DNA from 4 places in the Oceanobacillus longus genome. Region 2 is predicted to be linked to each of the others. Evidence: riboswitches for the same ligand, from Rfam matches in the RefSeq annotation. Region 2 holds a riboswitch; each other region holds the start of a gene.
The links. A riboswitch is a leader RNA that binds a small molecule or an ion and turns the genes downstream of it on or off. The one in region 2 is predicted to bind thiamine pyrophosphate.
Positions count from the first base shown of each region.

Region 1: linked by a shared signal. The riboswitch ahead of thiW (energy coupling factor transporter S component ThiW) and the one ahead of thiM (hydroxyethylthiazole kinase) in region 2 are both predicted to bind thiamine pyrophosphate.
Region 3: linked by a shared signal. The riboswitch ahead of thiT (energy-coupled thiamine transporter ThiT) and the one ahead of thiM (hydroxyethylthiazole kinase) in region 2 are both predicted to bind thiamine pyrophosphate.
Region 4: linked by a shared signal. The riboswitch ahead of ACFOUV_RS13440 (lipoate--protein ligase family protein) and the one ahead of thiM (hydroxyethylthiazole kinase) in region 2 are both predicted to bind thiamine pyrophosphate.

Region 1 covers NZ_JBHSAO010000010.1:51,315-55,285, reverse strand. The annotation lists gene ACFOUV_RS13570 (MerR family transcriptional regulator) at 1-33, opposite strand, end outside; gene thiE (thiamine phosphate synthase) at 247-870, opposite strand; gene thiD (bifunctional hydroxymethylpyrimidine kinase/phosphomethylpyrimidine kinase) at 895-1,701, opposite strand; gene thiW (energy coupling factor transporter S component ThiW) at 1,844-2,332, opposite strand; TPP riboswitch at 2,428-2,542, opposite strand; tRNA gene ACFOUV_RS13550 (tRNA-Ala) at 3,026-3,098, opposite strand; gene ACFOUV_RS13545 (5'-nucleotidase C-terminal domain-containing protein) at 3,412-3,971, shown strand, end outside.
Region 2 covers NZ_JBHSAO010000004.1:139,089-143,059, reverse strand. The annotation lists gene tenA (thiaminase II) at 1-533, opposite strand, end outside; gene ACFOUV_RS07300 (Lin0512 family protein) at 592-951, opposite strand; gene thiM (hydroxyethylthiazole kinase) at 1,013-1,792, opposite strand; TPP riboswitch at 1,878-1,980, opposite strand; gene ACFOUV_RS07290 (NAD(P)H-quinone oxidoreductase) at 2,325-3,311, opposite strand; gene ACFOUV_RS07285 (DMT family transporter) at 3,522-3,860, shown strand; gene ACFOUV_RS07280 (DMT family transporter) at 3,862-3,971, shown strand, end outside.
Region 3 covers NZ_JBHSAO010000008.1:35,349-39,319, reverse strand. The annotation lists gene ACFOUV_RS10870 (VanW family protein) at 1-423, shown strand, start outside; gene ACFOUV_RS10865 (thiol-disulfide oxidoreductase DCC family protein) at 404-766, opposite strand; gene ACFOUV_RS10860 (YceI family protein) at 857-1,393, opposite strand; TPP riboswitch at 1,657-1,758, shown strand; gene thiT (energy-coupled thiamine transporter ThiT) at 1,851-2,420, shown strand; gene ACFOUV_RS10850 (general stress protein) at 3,436-3,786, opposite strand; gene ACFOUV_RS10845 (hypothetical protein) at 3,925-3,971, shown strand, end outside.
Region 4 covers NZ_JBHSAO010000010.1:28,831-32,801, forward strand. The annotation lists gene trpB (tryptophan synthase subunit beta) at 1-37, shown strand, start outside; gene trpA (tryptophan synthase subunit alpha) at 37-828, shown strand; TPP riboswitch at 1,858-1,968, shown strand; gene ACFOUV_RS13440 (lipoate--protein ligase family protein) at 2,062-2,925, shown strand; gene lipA (lipoyl synthase) at 2,897-3,841, shown strand.

The DNA.
Region 1 (3,971 bases), on a different contig from region 2:
AATTTTAGCTAATTTATTTACCGTGTATTCCATATGTGCCCCTCCTGACATTTGTTATCATAAACCCTTACGTTGCGTAAAGGTCAATAGGAAATATGAATTCATTTGTGGTGAAATCAAAAAAATTCTTCCTTACACAACTATAATCGAAATAAATAATCAAAAAGGGGGTGAAAGAAATAAAGTTATTTCCACCCCCTATTGAACTTTCATTTCGATTATAATCATAAAGAAAGAAGTTAATGTTTATAAACGTTGTACGGCAAGATTAATATCGTTAGCAGTTGTAATTGCTGTTATAAAGGAAACACCATCTGCACCTGCTTCAATTACAGACAATGCATTTTCAGTATTGATGCCCCCAATCCCGACAATAGGTTGGTCTGGAAACTGCTTTCTTAATGTTGTAATCCATTCAACCCCAACAGGTGCTTTAGCATCCGATTTTGTGTTTGTAGCAAAAATTGGCCCTGCACCGACGTAGTCAACTACCTGTAGAGGACTATTTTCAACTTCGTAGGAATTTGATACAGAAAGCCCAATTATCTTAGTAGGAAACATTTTACGTAATTCTTCTACTGATTGATCTTCTTGTCCAACATGAATTCCGTCTGCATCTAGAGGGGTTACCAAATCAATATCATCATTAACGATAAACGGAATATGATGTTTTCGGCATATATCTCTTAATTGCTTTCCTAATTCTAACTTTGCATTGCCAGTAAGTGATTTGGGTCCCTTTTCGCGAAATTGAAATGCTGTAATTCCAGCTTCAGCTGCTGATTCTAAAATCTCTGTAGGATCATGGGAACAGTTTTGGCTGCCCATAATAAAATATTTACGCAAGCTTTGTTTTATATAGTGTGACATTCATTATCTCCCTTTTAGAAAATTTTAATCGAGTGAAGGTGCACCTCGTGTTGCCCAGTGGTTTGTTGGGCCGCTTCCAGATCCAAGTGAAAAGGAATATTGAATTGCCTTCGTAACGAAATGTTTCGCTTTTTTAACGGCTTCATTTAACGGTAAACCTTGACTCAAATAGGCTGTAATAGCTGCAGAATATGTACAACCTGTTCCGTGTGTATTTTTAGTATTAATTCGTTTAGCGGAAAAGGTATGAAGACTTGAACCATCATATAGGAAATCAATGGCTTCACCTTTCAGATGGCCACCTTTCACAAGTGCAGCTCCGGCACCAAAGTTCTCAACAATATGCTCTGCAGCTTGTTTCATATCGTCAACCGTTTCAATATTTTTACCGGTCAAATATTCAGCTTCCGGGATATTCGGTGTTACTAAAGTAGTTAATGGCAAAAGCTCTCTTCTTAGAAAATCACGTGCTTCCTCTTCAATTAATGGATCTCCACTTGTTGCAACCATAACAGGATCCATAACATATGGAGCGTTTAACTTTGAAATCTTACTAACCACCATTTTCATCATATCTTTATTGGCAATCATACCAGTCTTAAATGCATGAACAGGCATATCCGTTATAACGGAATCCAGTTGCTGTTCAATCATATTAAGTGGCACATGATGGATGTCCTGGACACCAGTAGTATTCTGGGCAACTACGGAAGTTATAACAGACATACCATAGCTTTTTAATTCCTGGAAAGTTTTTAAGTCAGCGTGAATTCCTGCCCCACCACTAGGATCTGTCCCAGCAATGGTAAGGGAACAAGGTATTTGTTTCATCGAGATGACACCACCTTTTTTGATGGCAACTCCTCACATATAAATGCCATTTCCCAAAATCTTAGTTCAAGTTTACAGCTTTTTCGTTCTACATCTGAAGCACCTTTTCTTAAAACATCAGTAAAAGTCATCATATAGCCTCCTAATTAATACGTGCTAAATTTTTGGTTTTAACCCTTGATACGATAAACCAGCCAATGAAAGCACCGGTAATGCTGCTGACAAGAAATCCTGGTAAAAAGGCAAATGCACCAACGGAGGTACCCATTAGAATGCGGGCAAAAGGTACCGCGAAAAGAGATCCGATTACTCCTGAACCGATCGTTTCTCCAATTACTGCCCATCCCTTTTTACCAACTTTTTTATAAATATAACCAGCTAGAAATGCTCCAACCATGCCTCCAGGAAAGGCCAATAAAGTACCTAAACCAAGCATATTCCGAAGTAAACCAATCATAAATGCGATGGCAACTGCAGGACCTGGTCCAAGCATGATAGCTGCCATGACATTGACTGCATGCTGAACAGGATATGCGCGTGCGATTCCTGTTGGAAACCACAATAACTGAGCACCTATCGTTCCAATTGCTACAAAAACTGCCATTGTTGTTAACAAAAGCGTTCGACTCATATTATTCCCCCTCCATTTTTCGTAAAAAACTAAACAAAAAAGCCAGATCCTTTATGGACCTGGCTTGGTAGGCTGAAAATAGATTAGACGATATAACAAACGTCCGACTACTTCCCTCCGCTAGTATTAACCAGATCAGGTCCATAAGAGTCGGAAAGTGTATGCTTTCCTCTCAGCCCACATATTATTTGGGCACCCCTAGTAGTTTCATGCTATATAATTGTGTATACAACTCTAAGCTTACCAAATTATTTAACTTTTGTCATTATTAACTTTAAAACATGGTATAACTCTACCAGGTGGAGTGGAAGGCGAATGATACGATATAGAATATAAGAGTGACTAAATATAGTCTACAATTTGAAATGTTTTCTGGTATAATATATTGGCAATCAATCAAGCCAAGATGGAAAAAATCAAAATCGCTTCGAATTAAAACTAGATGATTTTATTGTTGAAACACGAAGTAACTTTAAACATACACAGAATCAACTGGACACACATGCAAATATTATCAAAAAGGTAAAATAAAAGCGACCACTAGGTTATTCTTCAAATCGTGTGTTCAGCCCCATTTCTTAATCAAGTTTCTGCCACGCAGTCATAACTTCTCAGTAAAAATGTTTTTATTATACTTAAAAAGGTTAGATAGGATGTTTTTACAAGTCCTATCTAACCTTTTTAATTTTAGGATGGAGCATAGGGGGCTCGAACCCCTGACCTCTTGCATGCCATGCAAGCACTCTCCCAGCTGAGCTAATGCCCCGTACACATAATTATGATTATAGCCACTTTTTATCAATTTTTCAAGAAAAATTTTAAAGTAATGTCTCCTTTCTGGTTCTCTCATTTTGTTTTTCTCTTTCGATGGAACTGAAACCAAAAAAATAACTAAGGACTTATTAACCCTTTTTATAAATACATAGTACTAATGGTCTGAATTTACAATATATTTACAAATGTTTACGAATATTTCATAGTAACCCTCTTACTTTTATGCAATATTTAAGAAGGACAGGTGCGGATTTTGTCTTAAAATCTCGCATCTGGAACAAATATTCTAAAAATGGAGGGTATCAATGAAGAGTATAACTTTTAAAAAGACCGTTAGTATGTTTCTTATTTTAGCGCTGGCATTTATGAATTTCACACCTGTATTTTCTATGTCTGCAGCTGCTGAAAGTAATGAAGCGACAGCAGAGGATTTATTTATTTCGGAGTATATTGAAGGTAGTTCTTATAACAAGGCAATAGAAATTTATAATGGTACGGGTAGTGAGGTGGATTTATCAGACTATGGATTAGAGTTATATAGCAATGGTGCGTCTACTGCAAACGAGACAATGGAACTTTCCGGTACACTTGCACATGGTGATGTTCTGACTCTTGCCCATACAAGTGCTACCCAGAAAATTCTTGATCAAGCAGATATCGTAAATGGCTCCGTCATAAATTTTAATGGTGATGATGCACTTGCTTTAACAAATAATGGAGAACCTACGGATATACTAGGTACCATTGGTGAAGATAATGATTATGCTAAAAATGTGACTCTGATAAGAAATTCATCAGTCACAGTACCAACTGAAACGTATGATGAAGGACAGTGGATGGATTATGCTAGTGATACATTTGCATA
Region 2 (3,971 bases):
AGGTTAATCATTTCCTGTGTTGATTCCTGGAACCAGCTACTAGCATACATGTTCAGCCAATTTTGATAGATTTCTTCGGCCGGTTTTGCATCCTTATATTGCAAGCCGATATCCGCATACAACCAGTAACATGGCAGTATAGCAGCTACAATTTGGGCCAGGCTACCGGATAATGACGCTCGGTACAAATGGGATGTATAGGCATATGCAGTCGGCGCTGGTTTAAAATTTTCTATTTCTTCATTCGTAATATTTAAAATTTCAGCATGTTCCTTGTGTACAGTCAGCTCCGCTTCAGTTGTTTTTTTTGCCTTTTCAGCAAGTCTTGCAGAAACACGAAAGTCATCCGCATGGGCAGCTGCGAAGGCATGGACTTTGCCGTAATGTTTCAAATAATAGATGTCTTGCATAATATAGTTTTTGAACGTTTCCAGCGGTAAATCTCCCTTGACAATCCCTTGTACAAACGGATGATTCAGGCTTAATTCCCAACTTTGCTTTGTTGCTTCTCTCAACGACTCTGAAAAACGCATAAAAAATTCCTCCTCTATTTTTTTCCTAATGATGAATTAGAAAATGGACATTTATTTTTTAATAGCCTACTTCTACTACAGCGTTAACGATGTACATCAAATCGTTTTTATCCTGCTGTTCTTCAAGAAAAATTCCGCTTGTTGTTGCCATGCCGCCGTCCATTACTTCAATGGTGACCGTACCATAGGGAATTAACTTTTTTATTCTATTCTGATCTAATTTTTCCAAATCCTGCGGCAAGCCTAGTTTGACATTTACGATCATCTTATTTAAGTCACCATCCGGCAAAATTTTTCTCATGCCTGGCATGGAATTGGAATGGATTGCATTCAGCACTGCCCGTTCAGCCGCAATATTTACATCCTGTCCGTGCACATCCAACCCTGTTCCTGTTTCAATAAATATGAGATTTTCCATTTTCTTTTCCTTCTTCCTTTATTAAAATAGCTTCAGGAAGGCTCCTTTGATTACGGATGTCCTAACGTTCCTGAATCTGTTTATATCTTTTTACTTTTTCATCCGTTAAGAAATAAAGCTCGTCAAGTAGTGCCAGAATAAATGTTCCAGGCCCCATTGCTTTTTTCATCGCTAATTCCGCTGCAATGCCATAACTTGCCACTGCATATACACCTGCCTGGAATTTGTCATCAGCTACACTTACAAAAGGTCCAATAATTGATGAAAGCAGGCATCCGCTGGCAGTAATGTTTTGTAACATTTCATGGCCATTTTTGCATAAAGCAGTTCGCATGCCATCGGTAATTACGTCTGTTTCGCCGGTTGAAATCACAACTGTATCATATTTTTTTGCCACAGCTTTTGCTATTTCTGGGTCATTTTTTTCAATCATGGAATCTGGTCCCTTTGCTTTTTCCAAAGCGCCTGCCAACACAGCAATTTCTCCGGCATTAGCACGAATTGCTGCAAGCTTTACAGTTGCAAGTATGTCATTAATTATTTCAGTCCGAAAAACTGTCCCACCAACTGCAATGGGGTCAAGAATAACTGGAACCCCTTTCTCATTTGCTGCCTTTCCAGCCTTTAACATTGCCTCGCCACGGTCCTCCGTTAATGTTCCAAGGTTCAACACGACTGCGTCGGCCATCGCTCCATAGTCCTGTGCTTCTCTCGGAGTATGTGACATAGCAGGGGATGCGCCAATTGCGATTAGACCGTTTGCGGCAAAATTACTCGCAACTTCATTCGTAATATTAAAAATAAATGGCTTGTCTTCTCTGATTTTTGCAATAAAATTCATCTGGACATCTCCTCTCTGATAAGTTGAAGAATTAAAAAAACCACCCCAAATGGAGTGGTTGTATATACAAATTCAGTATATGTATACGCCGCCAACTCCACTTCCCTACGCTGGTATTAACCAGTTCAGGTTCAAAGGGATCAAGAAATGAATCTTGTCTCAGCCAAACGGCACCCCTAGTGGATATTTTTAATTATTCTAACTAGAGCTTACTCCATTCTATTATAAAAGTAAAATGATATATGGCAGATGGAAGCACGGGGACGGTTCTCCTGCTTCCTTTTTGATAGTAGGAAGCAAAAGAACCGTCCCCATGCTTCTTATTGGGAGCGATAAAGTAGGACAGATGCCGATTGTATAGGCTCTGAAGATGAAAGCACGTCCACTTCATACTCTCCCAGAACAGCGATTCGCGGATAAAGTTAAATAAATCGCGGTATAAACGCCATATGCGCTGATAAATGTAGACATTCGCGGAATTCCAGTGAAGCAAGTGGAACACACAAGAAAACACACTGAAGAGCAGTGTGTTTTAGCTTGTTGGATCAACTTTTAAAATTATTTTTCCAATGTTTTTATTTTGTTCCATGTGTAAGTGTGCCTGTTGAATATTCTCAAAATCAAATACATGGTCAATTATTGGCTTAAGCTGCTTAGTTTCAAAAAGTTTTAAAGCGCTGGAGGCAAAATCAGCTGTCAGTTCTGCCTTGTACGGATCACTTCTTGGCGTGAGTAATGTGCCTGTCAGCTGAATCCTTTTCGACATCAGTTCTAACAAATTTACTTCTTCTATTTTCGCACCGCCTAGTACGCCAATTAATACCCAGCGTCCGTCTACTTTGATACTGGAGATATTTCCTTTCCAGTAAGATGCACCGATAAAGTCCAAAATCAGATCAACACCTTGCTGATTTGTCGCTTGCAATACTTCCTCAGCAAAATCTTGTTCCTTATAATTGATACAATGATCTGCGCCCAATGAACGGGCAAAATCCAGCTTCTCCTTTGACCCAGCAGTAGTGATGATTTTCGCTTCACAAAGTTGTTTTGCTAGTTGGATTGCTGCTGTTCCGACTCCGCTCCCACCGGCATGAATAAGTACTGTTTCGCCCTCTTTTAACCGTCCTAACCAAAATAACGTTTGATAAGCAGTTAAAAATACTTCTGGAATCGCTGCTGCCTCTTTAAACGATAAGCCTTCCGGAATGACCATCGCCCGCTCAGCAGGCATGACCGCATATTCTGCATAACCCCCGCCATTCACAAGTCCCATTACTCTTGTTCCGACTTCTATTTCTGTTCCCGGACCCGCTTGTTCAACAATGCCGGCAACTTCAATACCCAAATTTGGATTCTTCAAATAACCAGAACGACCTTCGCGATTGACGATGTCCGATCGGTTAACAGCAGCCGACTTTACTTTTATTAACAATTCACCTTCGTGCAGTTCCGGTTTAGGCTGTTCTGTTATTTGTAATTGCTCCGCACCACCTGGTTGTTTTACAGTGATAGCTTTCATATATAGTTTCTCCTCTCCTAAAGTATTCATCCTTCTTCGAGTAAGTGCTATTAAACTACAGGACATGAATTTCCCTTTATTTTAACCTTATCAGAAAAAGATTAAATAAACATAAGAAACGTCTTTATGTAAACCAAAGGCTAGGCGCCCATATGTGCTAAAATAGGGGAGTAACGTAAGATGTTTTCGATCAAAAAGGAGGAATTGCAATTGGCTTGGCTTTATGTTCTTTTTGCTGCAATTGTCGAAGTGTTTTGGGTCATCGGTCTGAAATATTCCGATTCACTAATAGAGTGGATCTGCACAATTATAGTCATTATTCTCAGTTTTTATTTTGTAATTAAAGCATGTGAAAAACTACCAGCCGGTACCGTTTATGCCGTTTTTACAGGATCAGGGGCAGCAGCAATTGTGTTGATCGATTTCATTTTGTTTGGAGCAGAATTTTCGGTGGCAAAGGTTTTCTTTATCGGTTTAATTATAGTGGGTGTTATTGGAATTAAAATGACCACACCAAATGATAAACCTGCAGAACAGGGAGGAGATTAAAATGGCTTGGATTTTCCTTGTTATAGCGAGTTTCGGTGAAATATTTGGAGTTATGAGCATCAATCTTTATCTTCGTAAAAAGTCAATTGGCTGGCTGCTCATGATTATCTT
Region 3 (3,971 bases), on a different contig from region 2:
CACAATATAGCTTTAGCTGCAGAAGCTATCAATAACACGGTTGTATTTCCGGGGGAAACATTTTCCTTTAATGGTGTAGTAGGTGAAAGAACAACAGAAAGAGGGTATAAACAAGCGCCAGTCATTGTAAAGGGAGAACTCTCCGAGGATATTGGTGGTGGTATTTGTCAGGTTTCTTCCACGCTTTATAATGCAGTAGATCTAAAAGGTGTTCAAATAGTGGAAAGATATGCCCATAGCAGACGAGTTCCCTATGTTCCACCAGGAAGGGACGCAACCGTAAGCTGGTGGGGCCCTGATTTTGTTTTTAAGAACCTGTATAACGAGCCGATTTTAATTCGTGCCAAATCAGAGAATGGCCAAATGAATGTCACCGTACACTCCTCAGATACTGTGGAGTACTTTAACGGGAGTGAGGATTGATTTGACACGAATCTCCGTCTGCACACTGATTAACAGGGACAAGTCTTCTATTATTAGAAACCAGTTTATAAATAATGTTTCCGAGTCCAATGAACTTGAAAATATACATGAATGGCACGAGAACCCATAAGAGTGGGAGCATTTTAGCTATTTGAATTATTGCTGAATACCCTTTGTACCATCGATTATTATATTTAACATGAAGACTCTTTTCCATTTCAAGTGGATAATCTTTCATATTCCGAAATGAATCGAATGTAAGCTTATTTCTCCAATCGAGCCTTTTCCAAATGGTTGAAGAATTTGTACAGATTTTGCAGTAACTATCATAATAGACAATCATATTGAATTACCTCCAATAATAATATAAGTCAATTCTATACAAAAAGCTGTATTTCACAAAGGAAATACAGCTTTTAAATATGGTCGGTTATTATGCTTGTTTATGAAGCTCAAGCTCAAAGTTGATTTTAACATCTTCACCAACAAGTACGCCACCAGTTTCAACTGCTGCGTTCCAAGTAAGGCCGAAATCTTTACGGTTAATGGATGTTTTGCCACTAAAACCAGCTACTGTAGCTCCGCCCATTGGGTCTTTGCTTTGACCTTCAAATGTAACATCAAGCGTAACAGGTTTAGTAGTCCCTTTAATTGTTAAATCACCACTTACTTCATAATCATGAGATGATTTTTTCTTGATATCTGTAGCAACGAAAGTCATTTTAGGGTAGTTTTCTGAATCAAAGAAATCTCCTGAGCGTAAATGATTATCGCGATCTTCATTACGTGTATTCACGCTTGCAGTATCTACAGTTACTTCTACTTTAGAATCTGTTAAATTTTCTACGTCTGCTTCAATTACAGCATCAAATGAATCGAATGTGCCTTTAGCTTTTGAAATCATCATGTGTTTTACTGAGAAACCAACTTCACTGTGGACTTGGTCAACTGTCCAAACTGTTTTTGTCATTATAAATCCCTCCAAATAATTTTCTGTAACCCGATAGTTACTTTCTGTTACCTAGTATAAATTGATATGTGTTTAAAGTCAAGTGTTTTTAATTAAAAATAAATGAATTAAGTTTAAATTAATTTAATAAAAGGTAGGAATACTTTAATGTTCCCTTACTCTTCGATTTGAAACATAATTTTTATCGTTTTATGGATTACAAGAGATTGTTATTTTCTTGATAATAAGGTACAATACACATAACAAATGAAGCATATAGAATAAAAGCCTACAGGGGGAGCCATTTGGCTGAGAGTGAACATTTTGTTCAGACCCTTTGAACCTGTTAGTTAGTACTAGCGTAGGGATTGGTGGTTTTTTTGATGGATTAAAAAGCAATGTGAGCGGATTCCCCCATCAGGAAGCTTCCCCTCGGCATTGCTTTTTTGCGTGGAAATTTAAAAGGGAGGTAATACAGTTGAGGTCAAAACGAATTTTATTCTTAGTTGAAGTATCCATTTTTACTGCATTGGCATTACTTTTGGATATCTTACCATTATCATTTAAAATATGGGCTCAGGGTGGGTCGATTTCTTTTGCAATGATTCCTGTATTTATAGTTGCATTTCGTTGGGGGTTAAAAGGTGGTCTGCTTTCTGGGTTTTTGTGGGGAGTATTACAAGTTGCAACCGGAACAGCATATATTTTAACACCATTACAAGGATTTATTGATTACGCGCTAGCCTTTACAGTCATAGGCTTTGCCGGTATTTTTGCCAATCGAATTCAACAGGCAGTAAAGTCAGGTGAAACAAAGAAATATCTTACTTATATCACGCTAGGGGTATTATTGGGGTCTACATTACGATTTATTGCTCACTATGTAGCAGGGCTCGTATTCTTCGGCTCCGCAATTGAAGGACAACCTGCATGGTTATATTCATTAATTTATAATGGTTCTTACATGGTTCCATCCTTCATTTTATGTACGGTTATTGTGTTCTTCTTGTTCCATAAACAACCTAGAACATTATTGAACGTAGCTTAGAAGTATTGTATATTCGCTCACAATAAGGTAACCTCATAATCAATGAGGTTACCTTATATTTATTGGAGGTTGATCATATGCGTGAATTAATAGGGACGTGTACATCATGTAAGAAAAATATATATTGTGAGAGTGGTTTTTTTAATGGTATTCAAGAAAATGGGAAGTTAATATGTAATGACTGTATGAATAGGAAAGAAAAGAAATAGTCTTTCAATTCTTGTTTTCTATCTTATTCAACTTTCGCAGAATGAAATGGATAAATAAGCCTTGATAGAATTAGGAGGACTGGAGCTACACTGTTTAAGTTGACTTTGGATTAACTGTTTGCGCTGTGCAGTCTGGATACATCTATATTCAAGGATCTTTTCGTTAATTTCCCTCTTTTATCGTCGGATTTTATATAAACTACGAAGTAACTGCTGGTTGATTTGATTTCTATAAGTAAGTGCTTTTCCCGCCGTCCGGGATCGCTCTGGACGGATGCTTTCCGCGGGCACGGCCTCAGCCTCCTCGAGAAACCCACTTTGCGGGGTCTTCGGACACGTGCTGTTCCCGCAGGAGTCACCGCCCTCCGCTCACCCGGACTGTTGAATCTGTGTGATCCGGTTTTTATATCAATCACTAAGGTGTTAATCAATTGCAAGCTTAAAACTAGCTCTGGTAAATATACGAAGACTCCTGTGGGAGGAAAGGCATCGGTGAGACCCCGCAGTGCGAAGCACGAGGAGGGCTCACCAGCCGCCCACGGAAAGCGAAGTATATTTACCAGAGCGGTCGCCGAAGTTACTTGTCCTACTTCGCATTTTATCTCAACTCTGCGATGATTAAAAGGCTATAAACAGTACGAAAAACAGCCTTGTTTTAATCAAGTTTAGCAAGGGGATTATTAGAAACATTCTAAATTTAAACCAGTTAAATGCTCGAACTTATTTTAATGGTGCGAAAGTTGAGTATCTTATTTTTGAATACATGAGAAAGGGACAACCTTGTTGATTAGGTTATCCCTGTGGCATTATAATATGAAGTTTTCTACGTTGTCATGATTAGTAACCATTAGCAGAATCTTTCCGTCGTCCAAGTCCTCTTCGTAATTCTCTGCCTCTGCTTTGGAGAAGCCCATTTCTTCTAGTTTTGTACGTAATTCGTCCCCTTGGCTGTTAAACATATTTCCTACAGCACTACTAAAATCCATTTCTTTCATACCGATCGTATTAGTTTCTGATCCGTCGGCTAAACGGCCAGTTCTCTCATCATCGTGTGTGAGTAGATAGATATCACCCTTCTTTACTCCGCGAGCTTGTAGTTTGTTTACATCCGTTTTTAATTGTTCTTCATTTATATATTCTCTAATAAAAGGTTTCATAAAATAATTCCTCCTTTGTTGTTACTTGTTTTATTCCCGCTCATTATAGAAATAAACATCATAGTGATTTGGAATCTGGTAGCGTTTCTCTTCGATTATGCATAGGCTATAGCACAATCGAAGAAAGGAAGAGGATGAATGGATTTAACAATACCCCATCTGTTGTATGGATTATTTACTTTAAT
Region 4 (3,971 bases), on a different contig from region 2:
AGAACAAGTAAAAGACCGGATTGGAGGAAAATTATAATGGGTAAGGAAAAATTGAAAAAAGCATTACAGGAAAAAATCAAATCTAATCAAAATATATTTGCTCCATATATTATGGCTGGTGATGGCGGACTCGATATTTTGGAAGAGAGAATAAATTTTATACAGGAATGCGGGGCATCCGCAATTGAACTTGGTATCCCCTTCTCGGATCCTGTTGCAGATGGTCCAACTATTCAAGAGGCTGGCATACGTGCATTAGAAAATGGAACAACCTTAACAAATGTATTAGAGAAATTGCAATCTACGAAAGAAAATCGTTCCATTCCAATTGTCATCATGACTTATTTAAATCCCATTTTAGTTTATGGGATAGAGAAATTTGCTAAAGACGCAGCGAATGCGGGGGTTGATGGTATTATTATACCTGACCTGCCAATGGAGGAAGAACACATTATTTCCCCCTCTTTAAGTGATTATGATATTGCATTTGTCAGACTTGCCGCAATGACAAGTCCAAAAGAGCGTTTAGTTGAACTCGCAAAGCGTTCAGAAGGATTTCTATATGCAGTGGCTGTCAATGGAACGACAGGCGCCCGGACAAAACATGATACGAATGTAACTTCCTACCTCGATGATTTAAAGAAATATAGTGATGTACCCGTATTAGCTGGTTTTGGGGTATCCAATACAGAACAGGCACATACACTTAGTAAGCATTGTGATGGGGTAATCGTCGGAAGTAAAATTGTTCAGCTTTTACATGAAGGACGATTAAACGAAGTTCATAACTTAATTGAAGGAAGTATAATAGTTGAATTCAGTAGTTAGTTAGAAACGATGAGTATGTAAATATGCTACGCTATTAAGTAATTAATTCAACTTTCGCAGAATGAAATGGATAAATAACCCTTGATAGAATTAGGAGGACTGGAGCTACACTGTTCAAGTTGATTTTGGATTAACTTTTTGCGCTGAGCAGTCTGGATACATCTATACTCAAGGATCTTTTCGTTAATTTCCCTCTTTTATCGTCGGATTTTATATGAACTGCGAAGTAAATGCTTGTTGGTTTTATTTCTTTAAGTATCAGCTTTTCCCACCGTCCGGGATCGCTCTGGGCGGATGCGCATCCTTAGGGCACGGCCTCAGCCCCGAAGAGAAAACCACTCTTCTGGTCTTCGGACACGTGCTCTTCCCGCAGGAGTCACCGCCCGCCGCTCACCCGGACTGGTGAAGCTCGGTGATATGAATTTTATAAATCACTAATGCAGTTATCAGTTTGTAAGCTTAAAACCAGCTCTGGGGAAATATACGAAGACTCCAGCGGGAGGAAAGGAGGCCACTGAAAAAGTCCGGAAATAGTCCGGAAATCCAAAAATAAATAAATCTAATCCCAAATTAACAGGTTATTTAACCATCATAGTGGTTATTTTAACCCTAAATAACAGGTTATATATACCCAAAGTGGAGGGTTCAATTTTAGTTCTCTAGTTTTTCAGTGGCCTCGAGGAAAGGCATCGGTGAGACCCCTAAAGAAGAAGCACGAGGAGGGCTCACCAGCCGCCCGCGAACCGTAAGTATATTTCCCCAGAGCGGTCGCCGAAGTTACTTATTCTAGTTCGCTTTTTATCTCAACTCTGCGATGATTAAAAGGCTATAAACAGTACGAAAAACAGCCTTGTTTTAATCAAGTTTAGCAAGGGGATTATTAGAAACATTCTAAGTTTGCCCCAGTTAACGGTTTGAACTTATTTTAATGGTGCGAAAGTTGAGTAATTAACAATTCGTGTTAATTATCACACTTATCTTTACATTCCCAACAATTAGAAGTAAGCTTTAATAGTAAACAATTTAATAAATAAGCACTGGGGGAGCTGTTAAGCTGAGAGATGCTATATATTAATTAGCGTTGACCCTTTGGACCTGAAATGGATAATACTATCGTAGGAAATGTGCAGTCAATGTGTATATTTATTGATTATCACTTCACCAAAAGACTGCAGTCTAAATTCTGCAGTCTTTTTTAGTGAAATAATTGCAATTGAATTGGAGGTGAATAAGTTGAATCGACAATGGGCTTTTATTGATACCGGTTTTAGTGATGCAGCAATCAATATGGCATTTGATGAATGTTTAATCAATTGGCATAGTGAAGGGAAAATTCCACCAACACTACGATTCTATGGATGGAAGGCACCAAGTTTATCTGTTGGATACTTTCAAAAGGTGGAGAATAAGATAGACTTCAAGGCACTACATGACTATAATTGCCAGTTTGTCCGTCGCTTGACCGGTGGCAGTGCTGTACTACATGACAACGAACTAACCTACAGTCTAGTTATTTCGGAGAACGATCCCGACATTCCTTTATCAGTGCAGGAAGCTTACTATGTTTTATCAAAAGGTGTATTGGAAGGGTACAAAAATTTAGGCATTCCGGCAGAGTATGCGGTTGTTGAAAAGCAGTCAGATAGAGAAAGAACACCAATATGCTTTGAAAAGCCTGCATTTTACGAAATGGTGGTAGATGGGAAAAAGTTATCCGGAAATGCTCAAACAAGAAAAAAAGGCGTATTGCTACAGCATGGTTCTCTTCCAATTAGTATCAACACAACGATGCTATTTGATTTATTCCAATTTCCTTCTGAAAAAGTAAGGGAAAGAAAGCGAAATTCCTTTTCTAAGAAGGCGATTACACTGGACCAACTGACTACTAAAAAGCATCGTTATGAAACTTTGAAGGAAGCTTTTGAAAATGGCTTCAAGAAAGGGTTAGATATCGATCTTCATCCTTTGGAATTGTCACAAGATGATTGGGATGAAGTAAACGCCTTAGCGAAGACAAAATATGAATTGGATAACTGGAATACGAACTTAAACAAGGAGCGTGCTAGTATTGGCAAAACAAGCAGAATACATCCGTAAACCTGAGTGGTTGAAAACAAAAATTAACACAAATGATTCCTATAAAAAACTAAAGCACCTAATGCGTGACAAGAGATTAAATACAGTTTGTGAAGAAGCAAAATGCCCAAATATCTATGAATGCTGGAGCGAGCGGAAGACCGCAACCTTTATGATCTTAGGAGATACCTGCACACGTGGCTGCCGTTTTTGTGCAGTGAAAACAGGGCTTCCAAACGAACTTGACTGGGGTGAACCGAAACGGGTTGCTGATTCGGTTGAAATAATGGGCCTAAAACATGTTGTTGTAACAGCGGTAGCTCGTGATGACTTAGCTGATGGTGGAGCAGCTGTTTTTGCCAATACGGTTAGAGCCATTCGGGCACAACGCCCCGGATGTACGATTGAAATCCTCCCATCAGACATGAAAGGTGATTATGAAAGTTTACATACACTAATGGACAGTGAGCCTGATATCTTTAATCACAATATTGAGACGGTTAGACGATTAACCAAACGTGTTCGGGCAATTGCCAAGTATGATAGGTCTCTCCTGCTTCTTAAGCGCGTAAAGGAGATTGCACCAAATGTACCTACAAAGTCAAGTATCATGTTGGGTCTCGGGGAAACCAAAGAAGAAATTGTCGAAGCGATGGACGACTTATTAGCGCATAATGTCGATATTATAACCATTGGGCAATATCTGCAACCAACTAAAAAGCATTTAAATGTTGAGCGTTACTACCATCCGGATGAATTTGAAGAGTTAAAAAGAATTGCTTTAGAAAAAGGTTTTTCTCATTGTGAATCTGGTCCGCTTGTACGCTCGTCCTATCATGCTGATGAGCAGGTTAGCCAATCCTCTGCACAAAAAAGAATTGACTATATGAAGGGTGTAGAGTCACAAGAGGATAAAGAAGTTAATTTCAAATTTTAATATTGGCTTTCCTACATTAAAGGTCCCCAACAATTGCTTGGGAACCTTTAAAGGAATAATTTTCAAGCCAAAGCATGGATATAGTTCTTTGCTGCATATTTTTATTTCTTCATCAAAAATAGGAGAAGCC